DNA from 3 places in the Solibacillus silvestris genome. Region 3 is predicted to be linked to each of the others. Evidence: riboswitches for the same ligand, from Rfam matches in the RefSeq annotation. Region 3 holds a riboswitch; each other region holds the start of a gene.
What was found. A riboswitch is a leader RNA that binds a small molecule or an ion and turns the genes downstream of it on or off. The one in region 3 is predicted to bind S-adenosylmethionine.

Region 1 (5,331 bases), on a different contig from region 3:
TAGTTTATTGGAAAATGCAAATGAGCATGATTTGGATGAAATACGCAAACTGTATGTGAAGCATGCGAATGTTATTGGAACGACTTGTGTCGCATCGGCAAATAAAGAATTCATGGACAATTATCCAACGTTTGATGTTGTGATTATTGATGAAGTATCAAAGGCGACACCACCCGAGCTACTGCTGCCGATGCTGAAGGGAGCGAAAATCATTTTAGTTGGGGACCATCACCAGCTGCCACCGCTTGTAGGTGATGCCACATTTGAAGAAACATTGGAGCAAGTCGTAAAAGAAAGCACAACGTTTGAAGAAAAAAGGGAACTTGAAAAATTGCTTGAGGAATCGCTATTTGAGCGTCTATACAATAACTTGCCGACGCAAAATAAAACAATGCTTGCATTACAATACCGTATGCATAAAAATATTATGTCAACAATCACACCGTTTTACGAAAATGAATCCGAAAGCCTGCAATGCGGTTTGGAAGATTCAGATGCGTTAAGGGATCATTATTTGCAAACTTCGAAAATTACGCGGGACAATCATTTGCTATGGCTTGATATTCCGAATGAAAAACCGTATTTCGAAGAGCGGATGAAGGAAGGCTCAAGCTTGTTCAACTTAACAGAGCTTGAACAAATCAAACAGCAGCTGCTTGAAATAAATGAAGCGACTGAAAAAGCGAAAGCGGCAGGGCTGATCCCGCAAGATGCGCAAAAATCAGTCGGCGTTATTTCGTTCTATGCGGAGCAAGTGAAGCGCATAAACCGACTCATTGAGCAGGACATTAACGTACCGCATTTACACATCCGCACAGGCTCGGTCGATAAGTTCCAAGGGATGGAAATGGACGTCATCATTGTCAGCATGGTGCGCAATCATGATAATGAGCGCGGGGAAATCGGGTTCGCGAAGGATTACCGTCGACTTAATGTTGCATTATCACGCGCACGGGAGCTCCTTATTATGATCGGAAGCACGGATATGTTCACAAAACGTCCGAAGCAAGCGAAAACACGTGACATGTATACACATGTATTAAATACAGTTAAAGACCAAGACGGCTATTTTGCAATGTAGGAAAAGGGGGATGTAATGGATTTACAAAACATAGCAGAGCAATTGCAAAAAGAAATCATTCAAAATCCGAATATCGAAATTCAAAAACAAATGCAGTACGCGATTCCGATCCATACGCTTGAAGTGCGCTATCACCCCGTCATGCGGAATGCGATGGACATTTTAATGAAGATGATGCTCATATCCTTTCAAAAGGCGCAATTGAAAAATGTCGAGCTTTTAGCGGAAATTTTATTGGTCGAGCCGTTATTTATTCAAGATTTGACGAATAAAATGTCAAGACTAGGCATGATTGCAAAAGAGGAAGCATACGTACTTACTGCTAAAGGCATCACACAGCTTGAATCAGGCATTTTTGAGGAAGAGCTTGAGCAAACGAGCCATTTCGTGCAATACAGCCCCGTTCATGAGCAGCTTTTAGAAGGCAATCTTGAGGAATTTGCTGATTTGGAGGAATTTCCGGAACCTTTTCCGACGATTGAAACAGAAGAAATCGAAGCGGTTGAAGAAACGATGCTCATTGAATTCATACAGCGGCAATTAACGGAGCAGCCAATAGCCGAAGATGAAACACCGCAATTTATAACGAGTATCGCATCAACTGAATCCATTCAAATTAATGATATACCAGTATTTTGCTTTTTGCTTTTTGATCAAAAGGAAAAACGCCATTTTACGCGTGTATACAATACATTAACAGGCGAATGGGATGAAAAGCTGGAAACGATTTTATTCAATTATGAAAAAGCGCAATTACAAGCAGACTAAATTTATATTTTTAGAATTATTGCAAAAATCTTTTGTGCATGTTACACTAATGACAATTTAATAGTCTTATCAAGAGAAGCGGAGGGACTTGGCCCGTTGATGCTTCAGCAACCTCTAGTATGACTAGAAAGGTGCTAATTCCAGCAAGGTATAATCCTTGGCAGATAAGAACGGGTATAAAAGCCTCTCATTTCTGTTTTGCTGGAATGAGGGGCTTTTTTTATCTTTATTCAGCAGGTGTCTTAAACGCCCGCTGTTTCAGAGGAGAGCAGTGTAAGCGCATCATATCCCTGTCGTTACGACTGGGTGGCCAACATCGTATTGGCCCGAGCTTCCGTCAAATATCACAGATTTTCCAATGAGCATACTTGGAAAATCCTATATACTATTGCATCGGGGCGTAATTGATTATTTTTAAAAGAATGAAGAGGGGGAACATGCAATGCCAATTAATATTCCGAAACATTTGCCAGCTGGCGAGCTGCTAAGAAAAGAGAAGATTTTCGTAATGGAGGAAGACCGTGCGAAGACACAGCAAATCCGACCATTAAATATTTTAGTGTTCAATTTAATGCCGGAAAAGGAGAAAACCGAGCTTCAATTATTGCGCTTGCTCGGGAATACACCATTGCAAGTAGATGTCACTTTTTTAAATACGGCTACATACGAATCGAAAAACGTCTCAAAATCCCATTTGAATACATTTTATAAAACTTTTGATGAAATAAAGCATCGCCGTTATGATGGATTGATTATTACGGGCGCACCAGTAGAGAAAATGGAATTTGAAGATGTCGGCTATTGGAAGGAAATTACCTCTGTAATGGACTGGGCCGATAAAAATGTGACATCCATTATGTATATATGCTGGGGCGCACAGGCTGCACTATACCATCATTTCGGTATCGGAAAGTTCGAGCTGCCTAAAAAATGCTCAGGTGTTTATTCGCACGTCATTACGGATTTAACAGTTGATTTAGTGCGGGGATTCAGTGATGAGTATGTTGCTCCACATTCGCGCCATACATCGGTTTCCATTGATGAAGTCCGTGCACATCCTGATTTGCGCCTGCTCAGCTATTCAGATGATGCGGGGGTATTTATCGTCCAGTCGAAGAACAATAAGCATATTATGATTACAGGTCATTTGGAGTACGATGCAACAACACTTTCGGATGAGTATTTCCGCGATATCGAAAAAGATCCTGATAATACGGAAATTCCCATTAATTATTTTCCAAATAACGACCCGCAACAAGCACCGAAGAATATTTGGCGCGCCCATTCCCATTTGCTGTTTTACAATTGGCTAAATTACTATGTATACCAAGAAACACCATATGAATGGTATTTTGTTGATGAAAATATCGAATATCATATTTAGGATAATTGTGTAGGGTCCTTTTCACTAAAAATGACAATTTTTTAGGGGGTGCTTATTTTGGAATCGAATAAACTATACACTTGGAAGAGCTATGTCTTCTTAGCAACAAGTGTTTTAAGTGGAGTGTTTATGCTTTTATTAGACCTGATTAGTACCGCAACAGATGAAAAGTTAACAGGGACTTGGATTTTTTTAATAATATTGTGCTTGTTCGTTTCTGTGGCAACAGGTATTATGGCTTTTTCCTCAAAATTGGAAGGGAAAATCATACCTATAATAGCAAGTGTTTTAACTATAATTAACGTGAGCATAGTGGTCTTTTTCCTATGGTTCGGTGCAAATTTTGCAACTGGTTTATAATACAGCAAACAGGCGCGTTTGCAGAATAAAGGATAGGACAAGAAAAATGCACAGGCATAATAACCTGGGCATTTTTTTGCTTTTTTCTACTGTTAATTTGGATGCTAATCATACGCTAATTCAGTTGCTAATTGAGGTGCGTTTTTGCATTTTCTCCCCATCAACCGAACCCGTTATTTTTTCCTGCCACTCTTTACTTTACCGCAACCCATGCGCGTCCGCGTTCCATTTGCAAGCTGACGGCACGTCCGAAAAATTCGCTTAACAGCTGCTCATTTAAAATAATGTCCCGTGTATTAGCAGCGATGTCTTTTCCATCCTTCATTAATAGTACATGGTTAAAACATGGCAAAATTTCCTCTACATGATGCGTAACATAAATCAGCGTAGGGCAATTTTCGCCGCTTGCGATTTTCCCGATTGTTTGCAATAAATTTTCACGTTCAATCAAGTCAAGCCCACCACATGGTTCATCCAATATTAAAATCTCTGGCTCAGCCATTAACGCACGGGCAATCTGCACGCGTTGACGCTCGCCTTGGGACAAATGCTCAAATGATTTGTTTGCTAGATGGTCGCAGTTAAAATGCTTCATGATAGACACCGCTTTTTCGATGTCTTCGTCTGACACTTCTTCAAACAGCCGAAGTGCTCCAAATTGGCCGCTTAACACAATTTCAATCGCGTTATCCTGCCAATTAAAATTATCGATCATCGCATTGCTTACCCAGCCGATACGGGTGCGAAGCTTCGGGATATACGTTTGACCGTATGTTTCGTCTAATACTTGCACTTTTCCGCCATTTGGCCAAATATAGCCGTTAATGACTTTTAACAGCGTCGTTTTACCAGAACCGTTCAAGCCTAAAATCGCCCAGTGCTCTCCTTTTTGTACATGCCAGCTTAAATTGTTTAAAATGACCTTATCATTGCGATATAAATGGATATTTTCTATATGTATCATAAAAAAACACCTCCATCTATTACTATGCGACTTTTTTATAGTTTTCGAAAGTATTTTTTGAATTTTGTAATAATTATTTTTTAAAAAGGAGGAAAGCAAACTGATCCTCCTGCTTTCCTCTAACTTTAAATTACAGCGCTTTCCACACCGGTTGCGCGGTAAAATAGTTTTTCATTTAATTTTAAAGCCCATTGGACAACCGGGCCTAACCCAAATGCCATAAATACAGTTCCTATCCCAACCGGACCGCCTAATATAAAGCCTACAACTGCAACGCCTACTTCCATCGTAGTACGGGCACGGTTCACGCTCCAGCCAAGCCGATGCACTAGTAAAAGCATTAGAGTATCGCGTGGTCCGACCCCAAGATTAGCGACCATATACATGCCACAGCCGAAGCCTAATAAAATAATCCCCAGCCCGAATGCAATACATTGTTCAAGCAAGCTTTGTGCATCCGGTAAAACAAATAAAAAAATATCGATAAAAATACCAGTTAAAAACATGTCTAAATATGTCCCGGCTTTCGGCAATCTTTTCGTAAACAATGAATCGATCGCTAAAATGAGCAGCCCTAAAATAATCGACCAAGTCCCTACAGTTAACCCGAGATTTTTTTGAAGCCCGATATGGAGCACGTCCCATGATCCGACACCGAGCATTTGTCCTTTAATCGTTAAGGCGATCCCTAATGACAAAACAATAATGCCTGCGAGAAAAAATAAGCAGCGCCAATAAAATCCTTGTTTCACTTTCAATTGTAATCCCTCATCT
Region 2 (5,331 bases), on a different contig from region 3:
TTTCCCGTACTGCTCTTCCAATATTTCACGTTCTTTTATGAATTTATCCGCAGGCTCTTGACGGAAAATATATTGCAGATGGAAAATTTGCATCAATGCGACTTCAGGCTCTTCCAAATTACATACAAACTTTATATGCCAAATATGTGTATGTGATATATATTGATTGACATATGTCGTTGCAGCTTCGTATTTCCCTGCATCGATGCATGATGCAATTCGATGGTGGAGATCCTTTAGCACAGTGTTAATATCGATTATTTGCAAGGAATGTTTGCGCATGGATTTTAAATGCTGACGTTCCAATGATTTTGCTACAAAATTAGGAGCCATTTAAAAACCTCCCCTCGTATACTTTAAGTTTTTTTAATAAAAACAGAATCTAATAAGTGTCCAGGGAAAACTAAAAGAACTGTTTTAAAGGAAAAATCCCGTTTTCCTCATACAACTGGCGTTTTCCGAAAATAAAGGATGTTTTCACGTGGCCATTTCCAAAATCCATCAACTTTGATTCAAGAGGGGGATATCACGAAAAAGTTTCACGGATATCCCTTCATTTCAGTAATACAAAACTATTTCCATGTGTAGCCTTTGGAAGCTAAAAAGTCTTTTATGAATGGACGTTTCTGTTCGATTAAGTAATCTGCCATCTGCTTTGTCCATGTAGCCATTTTCTGATTGGAAGAACGGCTTGCATAATAAGCCTCCATCGTTGCATCATATTTATCCAGAAGAGCGTCATATTTTTCTGTGTCATAGCTATTCTCGTGCAAAATAGCAGCAACAGGCAAACGGGGTTTTGTCTCATTGCGCTTAGTCGGTGTACCGATTGTCATTGCGAACAATGGAAAAACATATTCAGGCAAATTAAAAAGCTCGCTAATTTCCGCAGGATTTGTACGGGCGCCTCCGATATAGCAAATGCCATAGCCCATTGCTTCTGCAGCGACAACAAAGTTTTGAGCGAATAACGCTACATCTGCAACCCCTACAAGAACGTTTTCCGCCGAGTCTGCTACGATGTCGATATTATGCTTTTTCCCCGCTTCTTGCAGTCGTTTGAAATCCACACAAAATAGAAAGGATGCACCGGCAGTCCGGAATTGGAATTCATTTTTTGACAGCTCGCCAAGTTTTGCTTTCTTTTCTTCATCGGTTACCCAAATAACGCTATATGCTTGGACAAAATGAGAGCTTGCCGCCATTTGCGCAGTTTCGATCAAATCAATAACCGTTTCTTTTGGTATTTCCTCTCCTGTATATTTACGTACAGATGAATGACTGCGTAATAATTCTCTTGTATTCATGTGAACATCTCCCTTTTATGTAATGGTAGAAAGGCGCACAGTATACTATGATGGCGCTCTTTCTTCTGTCGTTATTGCGACAAAAAGCTTAAAGGAAAGATCCCTTTAAGCTTATTTTAGTCAATTTTTTATGTGAAGTCGATTATAATAGTCCAATCCATTTCCAGTATGTTGCACTAAGAAGAAGGATTAAAATATAGCCGACGATCGTTAATGGAATACCGGACTTCAGGAAATCCTTTGTTGTAAATGCTCCCGTGCCGTAAGCCAGCATATTTTGCGGTGCGCTTACCGGCAATAGGAAACCGAAGCAAATAACAAATTGCTGGATTAATACGAAGCCAACCTGATTTTCCGCGGGCATTGGTAAACTAATGGCAAGTGCGATAAATACCGGAATCAACGCCGATGCCAAGCTTGTAGCGGAAGCGAAGCCTAAGTGGATGACGATATTAAATACTGTGACCAATGCGATTGTAGCCAAAATTGGCATCGCATCCAAGCCGAGTGATCCGAAAATAGTATCTGACAGCCAAGCAGCACCTTTTGTATTTAAAAGGGTAGTACCTAATGAAATACCTACTGCGAAAACGATTAATGTACCCCAATCGATGCGGCTGGACGCTTCTTTCCAATTGAATACACCGACTTTTGGTGTCAGCAAAAATGCGATCGCTAAAATTGTGATCGTTGTCGTATCAAAAGGATGGAATTTTCCTTCTGTGGACCAGAAAAACAGCAATAAAACGGATGTGACGATCAATGTGATCTCTTTGCGCTTTAATGGACCGAGCTCATCCAATTGCTTGCGGATGATGTTTTTGCCGCCTGCAATATTGTCTGTTTCAGGCTTGATTAATTTAATCATGACGAAGAATAAAACAAACGACATAATGACGGAAAATGGCGCTGCATACATGAACCACTCGCCCCAAGAAATATCTACCCCAAATTCAGAGTTGATGAAGCCGAGTGCTACCAGGTTTTGCGCAGCGGCCGTTTTTATCCCGACATTCCAAATCGAAACAGCCTGTGTTGCTGTAATGACTAATAAGGCGGCGAGCTTACTTTCTTTTGATAAACCGAATGCCGCGACAATTCCTAATAGGATCGGCACAACGGCCCCAGCACGAGCAGTAGCGCTCGGCACGACAAACGCTAATACAATCGCTACTAAAATAGCACCGACTACTAATGCCTTTGTCTTTGTTCCCACTAACGATAAAATCCACAGCGCAATACGTTTATGCAGGTTCGTTATTTGCATTGCTGCTGCTAGAAACAATGCCGCTCCGACTAATGCGACAGATGAGCTGCTGAATCCGCCAAGCGCTAATTTCAGCGCCTCGTTTGTGCCCATTTGTACAGCGGGATCATCCATACTAGGAGCCAAACCTAATAAAACAGCGATTAAAGCCAAAATCATGGCAGAACTAACTGGATAGGAAACTGCTTCAGTTACCCATAAAATTACGGCAAAAGCCAAAATTGCCAATGCACGTTGGCCGACAATCGGAAGATCTCCATTGTTCGGTAAAAGAACGATCGTAATAAGTGCAGCAAATGCCAAAACAATCCAAACAGGTTTTAAATTCAGTTTTTTTGCGTTTTCAGTTGCCATGCATAACGCCTCCATTTTGTAAAAGTGTCAGCAAAATAAAAGTTCCACTCTCAACCATTCCCCCGATTGTTGAATGAGATGCAGTAAATTAAAATTATTTTAAAATATTAAAGGATCCTTCACGGAAATTATAGCATTTCCAAATAAAAGAAGTATGTTAATATTTAGTGAATTCGTAGCGAAGGAATACTGCATCCGCAGAAAAGCTTTTGCATTTTAATGAATTCAGAAAATTATTTATTTTTTCTGTTGACTTATCGGATTAGTATGTTTTATACTGTGAAACAACGATGGAATATAAATCACATAACTCTTATCAAGAGCGGCGGAGGGAATAGGCCCTAAGATGCCCGGCAACCAGTGAGTGATGAACTGACAAAGGTGCTACATCCTACAAAATGAACAATCATTTTGAAAGATAAGAGGAGGCAAACTTGCTCATTTGCAAACCCTCTTCTTAGCTGAAGAGGGTTTTTTTACATTTAAGAAAATCCTCCTCAAAATACACCGATTTCACCATCGAATAATTTTAGGAGGCTATATGGATGACAAACTTAAAACCAGAAACATTATTGTTGCATGGCGGACAAAAACCTGATCCTGTAACGGGTGCGATTGCGGTTCCTGTTTATCGGACGACAGCTTATGCATTCAACGACACTGCCCATGCGCAGCGTCTATTCGCATTACAGGAAACGGGCAATATTTATTCCCGCATTATGAACCCGACAGTCGCGGCATTTGAGGAGCGTGTTGCCTTGCTGGAAGGAGGAACAGCTGCAGTAGGGCTTTCATCTGGCGCGGCGGCTGTGGCATTTTCCATTTTGAATTTAGCGGGTGCTGGGGATGAAATTGTAGCAGCAGGATCGCTTTATGGCGGAACATATAATTTATTTGCGACAACATTGCCTCGCTACGGCATTACCGTAAAATTTGTGGATGAATCAAATCCGGAGAATTTCCGTGCGGCAATTACCGATAAAACGAAGGCGATTTTTGCTGAAATTATCGGAAATCCAAGCTTGCGTGTGCTTGATATTGAAGCAGTGGCGAATATTGCGCATGAAAATGGACTGCCTTTATTGATCGACAGTACATTCGCTTCCCCATATGGAGGCAACCCGATTGAATTCGGCGCAGATGTTGTCATTCATTCGGCTACAAAATGGATTGGCGGTCATGGCACGACAATTGGCGGCATTGTAGTCGATGCAGGCAAATTTGATTGGACACAGGGGAGACATCCCGGCTTTACAGAGCCTGACGCCTCTTATCACGGACTACGCTACGGAATTGACACAGCAGGCGCTGCATTTGCGACAAAGCTTCGTGTTCAGTTACTGCGTGATTTCGGTCCAACATTATCTGCTGATGCTGCATTTAATTTCCTGCAAGGACTTGAAACGCTTCATTTGCGTATTGTCCGTCATAATGAAAATACCCAAAAAGTTGCCGAATATTTAAGAAACCACCCATTTGTGGAGTATGTAAATTACAATGGCTTTGAAGATTTTGCGACACATTATTTGGCGAAAAAGTATTTGAAAAACGGCTTCGGCTCGATTATTACATTTGGCATTAAAGGCGGGCGTGAAGCGGGTCGCCAAGTGATTGATAATGTGGAATTGTTCTCGCATGTAGCAAATGTAGGGGATGCCCGTTCATTAATCATCCATCCTGCGAGCACAACACACCAGCAGTTATCTGCGGAAGAACTGAAAATTGCCGGCGTATCGGAGGAGCTCATTCGCTTATCGATCGGTTTAGAAGCTGTAGAAGATATTATTGCAGATTTGGAGCAGGCATTGGCTAAAGTTTCAGCTGAAGTAGGCGCAGAAACAAACGCATAATACTTTAAAAAAGGGCTTAGCTTTTCCCATCTGAGAAGCTAAGCAATTTTTTAGAAAATTAATTCCTACTATTTTTATAAGTTTTATTGACAAAATTAAAACCCAGTAATAATATAGGGATAAGAAATTTACCAATCGGAAAAGTTTAAAATGATGTTGCAGCATTATTGGGAAGAAAAGGAGTTGTTCGACATGGGGAACGTATACAGTGCACAAAATGTGGCAGCCTATATTATTTATGAACTAAATGACGTAAAGGAATTTGTGGATGCTTGTGCCATTCAGCGGATTTTGGCGGATGTGAATATCGTGTGGCAGCATGTTTTTGGGCACAGCGCTTTCTCAGAACAAGCTCACGATCTTGCCACAGTGGGTTATGTTGTAAAAGAAGTTGCCGATGAATACAAAGTTCATGGTACAGCACATATTTTATTGCCTGCCAAAGAATGGTTTTTAAAATATGGCGATTTTCAATTAGTAGAGCGTCCACACGCAGTGCCTAATTACTCGGCAAAAGAGGAAATCATAATGACTAAGATTTTAACTGCTTACC
Region 3 (5,331 bases):
CATAATCCCAAAAATTGATTTTTTCATTTCGCCGGCGTATTCAGTTCCACCGATTAAGATGATTTTCTTTTCAAGAGATGTTATAATAAATGTTTCCGATCCTGTGCCATCTACTTCTGGATCTGCTTTGAAGTTTGGCGCGGACACAATTGTGAAATCAGCAACATGAGAAGCTAATTCCTCAGCAGTTGGACGGATGAATAATTGATGACAGAATAGGTTATGCCAAGCATATTCGTTAATGACTTTTATAGAAAGTTGAGAATCTTTGTCCGCACCTGCAAAACCGTTGAATACGAATAATTCATCGCGTTCTTTTAAATAGTTCACGACTTTCACGTAAAGCTTGTCGAATACTTCTGTAGAGATAGGACGGTTTACTTTACCCCAATCGATTTTATGTTTTGAACTTTCTTCTTCAACCATATATTTATCTTTAGGAGAACGACCAGTGTATTTGCCTGTTTCAGCACGCAATGCGCCATCGACAGTTAACATTGCTTCTCCGCGTGATGTAGCTTTTTCTACTAATTGTGGAACAGATAATTGAGTTTTAATGTTTTCCCCGTTTAAAAGTTCTTTCAGCTCGTTAGCGATTTCTACCGAATTCATCTATTAAATACCATCCTTTTTTATAGTATTCCCTTATAGTAGGGGAGTTGTTTATTAATTCAAAAATAGTATAACACATTGAATGTAATAATCTATACTAATTATGAATTATTTTTTATGGAAATTTAAACTGTTCTAAATAAGACAAATTTTGTTGACAGCTTTGTTTTTTTTACGTAAGATGTTTAATTGAACGGATACTCTTATCCCGAGCTGGTGGAGGGGCAGGCCCTATGAAACCCGGCAACCTGCGCATACTTAATGCGTGCTGGTGCCAACCTGATGCAAGGGCAAAATTTCCCTTGAACGATAAGAGTGAAAGGTAACGATGCATATACATCCTTTCCTCACGCGTGATGAGCGCGGCTAATGAGCGAAAGGATTTTTTTATTTGATTTAAATTGTAAAGCAAGAAATATTAGCCTTTCAAAACCTCGTGTCAAAGCAATGCAGCTTGACGTTTATCGTGTATCAACGGACAGAAAGCAAATGATTTTTAAAATATGAAAATAATCTATTTTTAGCCATATAAAATCAACTGTCCTTAGACACCTGATTGGTATAGCCTCAACCTTTTTTCAGAAACGAAAAGGGATGGTTTACTTTATCGAAAATATAAGCGGGCATGGGTAATGAGTACCGTATCATCGAATGAACATAAAACAATCGCCAAAGTGAATTAGGAGGAAATGACATGACAAATCGTCGACTGTTTACATCAGAAAGTGTAACGGAAGGACATCCGGATAAAATTTGTGACCAAATTTCGGATGCTATTTTAGATGCCATTTTAGCAGCGGACCCAAATGCTCGTGTAGCTTGTGAAACTACGGTAACAACAGGCTTAGTATTAGTATCTGGGGAGATTACAACATCTACTTATGTGGATATGAAAGGAATTATCCGTGATACAGTGGCAGAAATTGGCTATACTCGCGGTAAATACGGCTTTGATGCTGAAAACTTGGCAGTATTAGTAGCGGTAGGTGAGCAATCTCCTGATATCGCGCAAGGTGTCGACCAAGCATTGGAAGCGCGTGAAGGCTCGATGACAGATGATGAGCTGGAAGCAATCGGTGCAGGAGATCAAGGCCTAATGTTCGGCTACGCATGTAACGAAACACCGGAACTTATGCCGATGCCTATTTCTTTAGCTCATAAATTAGCGCGTCGTTTAACAGAAGTACGTAAATCAGGCGAATTGCAATATTTACGTCCGGATGGTAAAACACAAGTAACAATTGAATATGATGAAAACAATGAACCGGTTCGTGTGGATACAATCGTTATTTCAACACAGCACGATGAAGAAGCAACATTGGAACAAATCCAGACAGACATTAAAGAACATGTGATTAAACCGGTAGTTCCTGCTCATTTATTGGATGAGGCTACAAAGTACTTCATCAACCCGACAGGCCGCTTCGTAATTGGTGGACCTAAAGGTGATGCAGGTCTTACAGGTCGTAAAATTATTGTTGATACTTATGGTGGCTATGCACGTCATGGTGGCGGAGCTTTCTCTGGTAAGGATGCAACAAAAGTTGACCGTTCTGCAGCATATGCAGCACGCTATGTTGCCAAAAACATTGTAGCAGCCGGCTTAGCTGACCGTGCAGAAGTGCAACTGGCATATGCAATCGGTGTTGCACAACCTGTTTCAATTGCAGTCGATACATTCGGTACTGGAAAAGCAGCTGAAACAGAAATCGTGAAATGGGTTCGTGAGCTCTTTGATTTACGTCCGGCAGGCATTATTAAAATGCTGGACTTACGCCGCCCGATTTATAAACAAACGGCAGCATACGGGCATTTCGGCCGCACAGACTTGAATGTTCCTTGGGAAAATACAGATAAAGCAGCCGAGCTTAAAGCAAAAGCTGGGATCTAAAACGGGTAAAGGAGCGGTCAGTTTAATGACGGCTCCTTTTCATTTTGAGGGACGATAAACTTTATCGCTATTATATATGTAGAAACTGTTTAATTATGACAAAATATTATTGCGAAATTACTTTTGTAAAGATTTGTAATATTGCCCTTTCTCTGCGTACTCTCGAATAATCCGGTCCATATCGGCACGGTCCTCAGCTGTAACTTCTCGTACCACTTTTGCTGGGCGCCCCATAGCAAGGGAATTTGGCGGAATCACTTTTCCCGGGGGAACTAAGCTGCCGGCACCGATAAATGCCCCTTCCCCTATTACCGCCCCATCTAAAATGATGGAACCCATACCGATCAATGCGCGTTTTTTAATTGTGCAGCTATGCAGTGTCACTTGATGACCTACCGTTACTTCATCTTCTATAATTAACGGGAAGGCGGGACTTTGATGAAGACAGCTTAAATCCTGAATGCTCACGCGTTCCCCGATAATTGTTTTATTCACATCGCCTCGTATAACGGTATTAAACCAAATGGAAGTTTCCGCCCCGACTGTTACATCCCCGGTAATCGTTGCATAGTCGGCAATAAATGCAGATGGGTGAATATTCGGTGTTTTACCTTTGTAAGGATAAATCATGTTCAATTCCTCATTTCTTTTATAGAATAGTATTTGAAACTATCCATATCGTAACAAACGATTAAAAATTTTTAAATGCCATTTCTTTTTTTGGCAAATGTATTATAATAAATCAATTATGCCTTAGTGTAATCGCATGTGAATTTAAAATAGGGCAAACAATAATGCCGCCGTTTGCAGAAGCGGGAATCTTCTGCTTTATCAGCAAAAAAATTCAGAATGTAAGGGGGGATTGGCCATGTGGAAATGGGAAACAGAGCAACAGCCAAAAGCCGTAGTTGTCATTCTTCATAGTGCATATGAGCATCATCGGTGGTACGCATGGTTAATCGAAAAGTTTCGCAGTGCCCGCTTTCATGTAGTAATGGGGGATTTGCCGGGACATGGGGAGCAAGGGAAATATTCAAGATATCATGATGAAAATTTTGAAGAATACTATAATTATACAAAGGTTTTATTAAAAGTCGCATTGGAATATAATTTACCGCTTTTTATTGTAGGGAATGGCTTAGGAGCTGTCATTGCCGCAAATGTGATCCAGAAAAATAAGATTGAATGTGCAGGCGCGGTATTGACATCGCCATGGCTGAATTTAAAATTAACACCTGGAAAATTATCAAATGCGTTATCAAGCTTTAGTGCGATAACATCAAATATGAAATTAAAGCATGAGTTAAGCTTGCAGCATTTTACTCGCAATACGGATGTTTTAATGGAGCTGAAAGAACATTTGCCGTTAAATAGCATGGTGACAGTGAAATGGTACCGGGACTGGCAGCAAGTGTCGCGGACAATCCGTGATATTGAATTTAAATTTCCGGATATTCCTTTACTAGTAATGACTGGGGAAAACGATAAAATAACGGACATTGGGACGACGAAGAAATGGCTGCTGGAGCATTTTCTATCAGAATTCCATTATAAACAATGGAAAGGCTGTCTTCATAGTTTGTATTTTGAATTGGAACGCGAAGAGGTATTTCGGTATACAATCGATTTTATAAACAATGTTTTAAGGGACTTGGGATATATTATAGATTAAGGGAAAACCTAACAAAATTTACTTTTTTGTTAGGTTTTTTTATTTTCAGTAAAAAAATGTATCGAAATTTTTGAATATTTGTAATATACTAAATTTCAAGTTAATACAATAATTCAACAAGGGGTGACAATATGGATTTTATTAACGATTTTGTAGGATGGGCCAACAATATTTTATGGGGTCCTGTAATGATCTATGGTATTTTAATCGTTGGTTTGTTTTTCTCAATCCTCACAAAGTTTGCTCAAGTCCGATTGATCGGAGACATGTTCAAGTTAATGTTCAAAGGGGAAAAATCCGATGCAGGCGTATCTTCATTCCAGGCATTGTCGATTGCGCTGTCGGGTCGTGTCGGCACAGGTAACATTGTCGGTACTGCCACAGCCATTGCATTTGGGGGGCCGGGTGCCGTATTCTGGATGTGGGTTACCGCTTTTATCGGAGCATCAACAGCGTATATGGAGTCTACATTAGCTCAAATCTACAAAGAAAAGAAGGATGGGCAATATCGTGGCGGTCCTGCATTCTACATTGAAAAGACAACAGGTATTCGTGCATTAGGTATTATTTTCGCGGTTGCAATGATTGTATCTGTAGCGTTTTTAATGCCTGGAGTTCAGGCAAATGCCATCGCAGGCGCGGTTGATAATGCATTTGGCATCGAGCCTTGGATGACTGGTTTAGTTACAATTCTTTTATTGGGAGTCATTATTTTCGGTGGTGTTAAGCGTATTGCGAATACAGCGCAAATTTTGGTTCCATTCATGGCATTAGCTTATTTGCTGGTAGCGGTTATTATTATTATTATGAATATTACAGCTGTGCCTGAAGTTTTTGGTTTAATATTCCGTAGTGCTTTCGCATCGGACGCTGTATTTGGCGGGATGATTGGTAGTGCGATTTTCTGGGGGGTAAAACGCGCCATCTATTCAAACGAAGCAGGTCAAGGTACCGGGGCACATCCGGCAGCAGCAGCAGAAGTTTCGCATCCTGCAAAGCAAGGATTAGTGCAAGCAGCATCAGTTTATATTGATACATTGCTCGTATGTTCTGCAACAGCGTTAATGATATTATTCATGGGTACATACAATGTACATGAAGGCAGCCAAGATGGAGCTCTGATCGAAGCAAAAATGGATGAGACGATTACGTATTC

Region 1: linked by a shared signal. The riboswitch ahead of metA (homoserine O-acetyltransferase MetA) and the one ahead of metK (methionine adenosyltransferase) in region 3 are both predicted to bind S-adenosylmethionine.
Region 2: linked by a shared signal. The riboswitch ahead of ACTHOQ_RS04230 (O-acetylhomoserine aminocarboxypropyltransferase/cysteine synthase family protein) and the one ahead of metK (methionine adenosyltransferase) in region 3 are both predicted to bind S-adenosylmethionine.

What each region holds. Positions count from the first base shown of each region.
Region 1 is NZ_JBQCJW010000047.1:2,508-7,838, forward strand. It holds gene ACTHOQ_RS17735 (DEAD/DEAH box helicase) at 1-1,081, shown strand, start outside; gene ACTHOQ_RS17740 (nucleoside-diphosphate sugar epimerase) at 1,097-1,849, shown strand; SAM riboswitch class I at 1,913-2,020, shown strand; gene metA (homoserine O-acetyltransferase MetA) at 2,292-3,233, shown strand; gene ACTHOQ_RS17750 (hypothetical protein) at 3,291-3,593, shown strand; gene ACTHOQ_RS17755 (ABC transporter ATP-binding protein) at 3,787-4,557, opposite strand; gene ACTHOQ_RS17760 (YczE/YyaS/YitT family protein) at 4,683-5,309, opposite strand.
Region 2 is NZ_JBQCJW010000004.1:163,885-169,215, reverse strand. It holds gene ACTHOQ_RS04245 (hypothetical protein) at 1-333, opposite strand, end outside; gene nfsA (oxygen-insensitive NADPH nitroreductase) at 573-1,307, opposite strand; gene ACTHOQ_RS04235 (DASS family sodium-coupled anion symporter) at 1,450-2,928, opposite strand; SAM riboswitch class I at 3,239-3,353, shown strand; gene ACTHOQ_RS04230 (O-acetylhomoserine aminocarboxypropyltransferase/cysteine synthase family protein) at 3,474-4,778, shown strand; gene ACTHOQ_RS04225 (hypothetical protein) at 4,971-5,331, shown strand, end outside.
Region 3 is NZ_JBQCJW010000046.1:565-5,895, reverse strand. It holds gene pckA (phosphoenolpyruvate carboxykinase (ATP)) at 1-612, opposite strand, end outside; SAM riboswitch class I at 813-928, shown strand; gene metK (methionine adenosyltransferase) at 1,307-2,503, shown strand; gene ACTHOQ_RS17625 (gamma carbonic anhydrase) at 2,621-3,133, opposite strand; gene ACTHOQ_RS17620 (alpha/beta hydrolase) at 3,372-4,175, shown strand; gene ACTHOQ_RS17615 (alanine/glycine:cation symporter family protein) at 4,307-5,331, shown strand, end outside.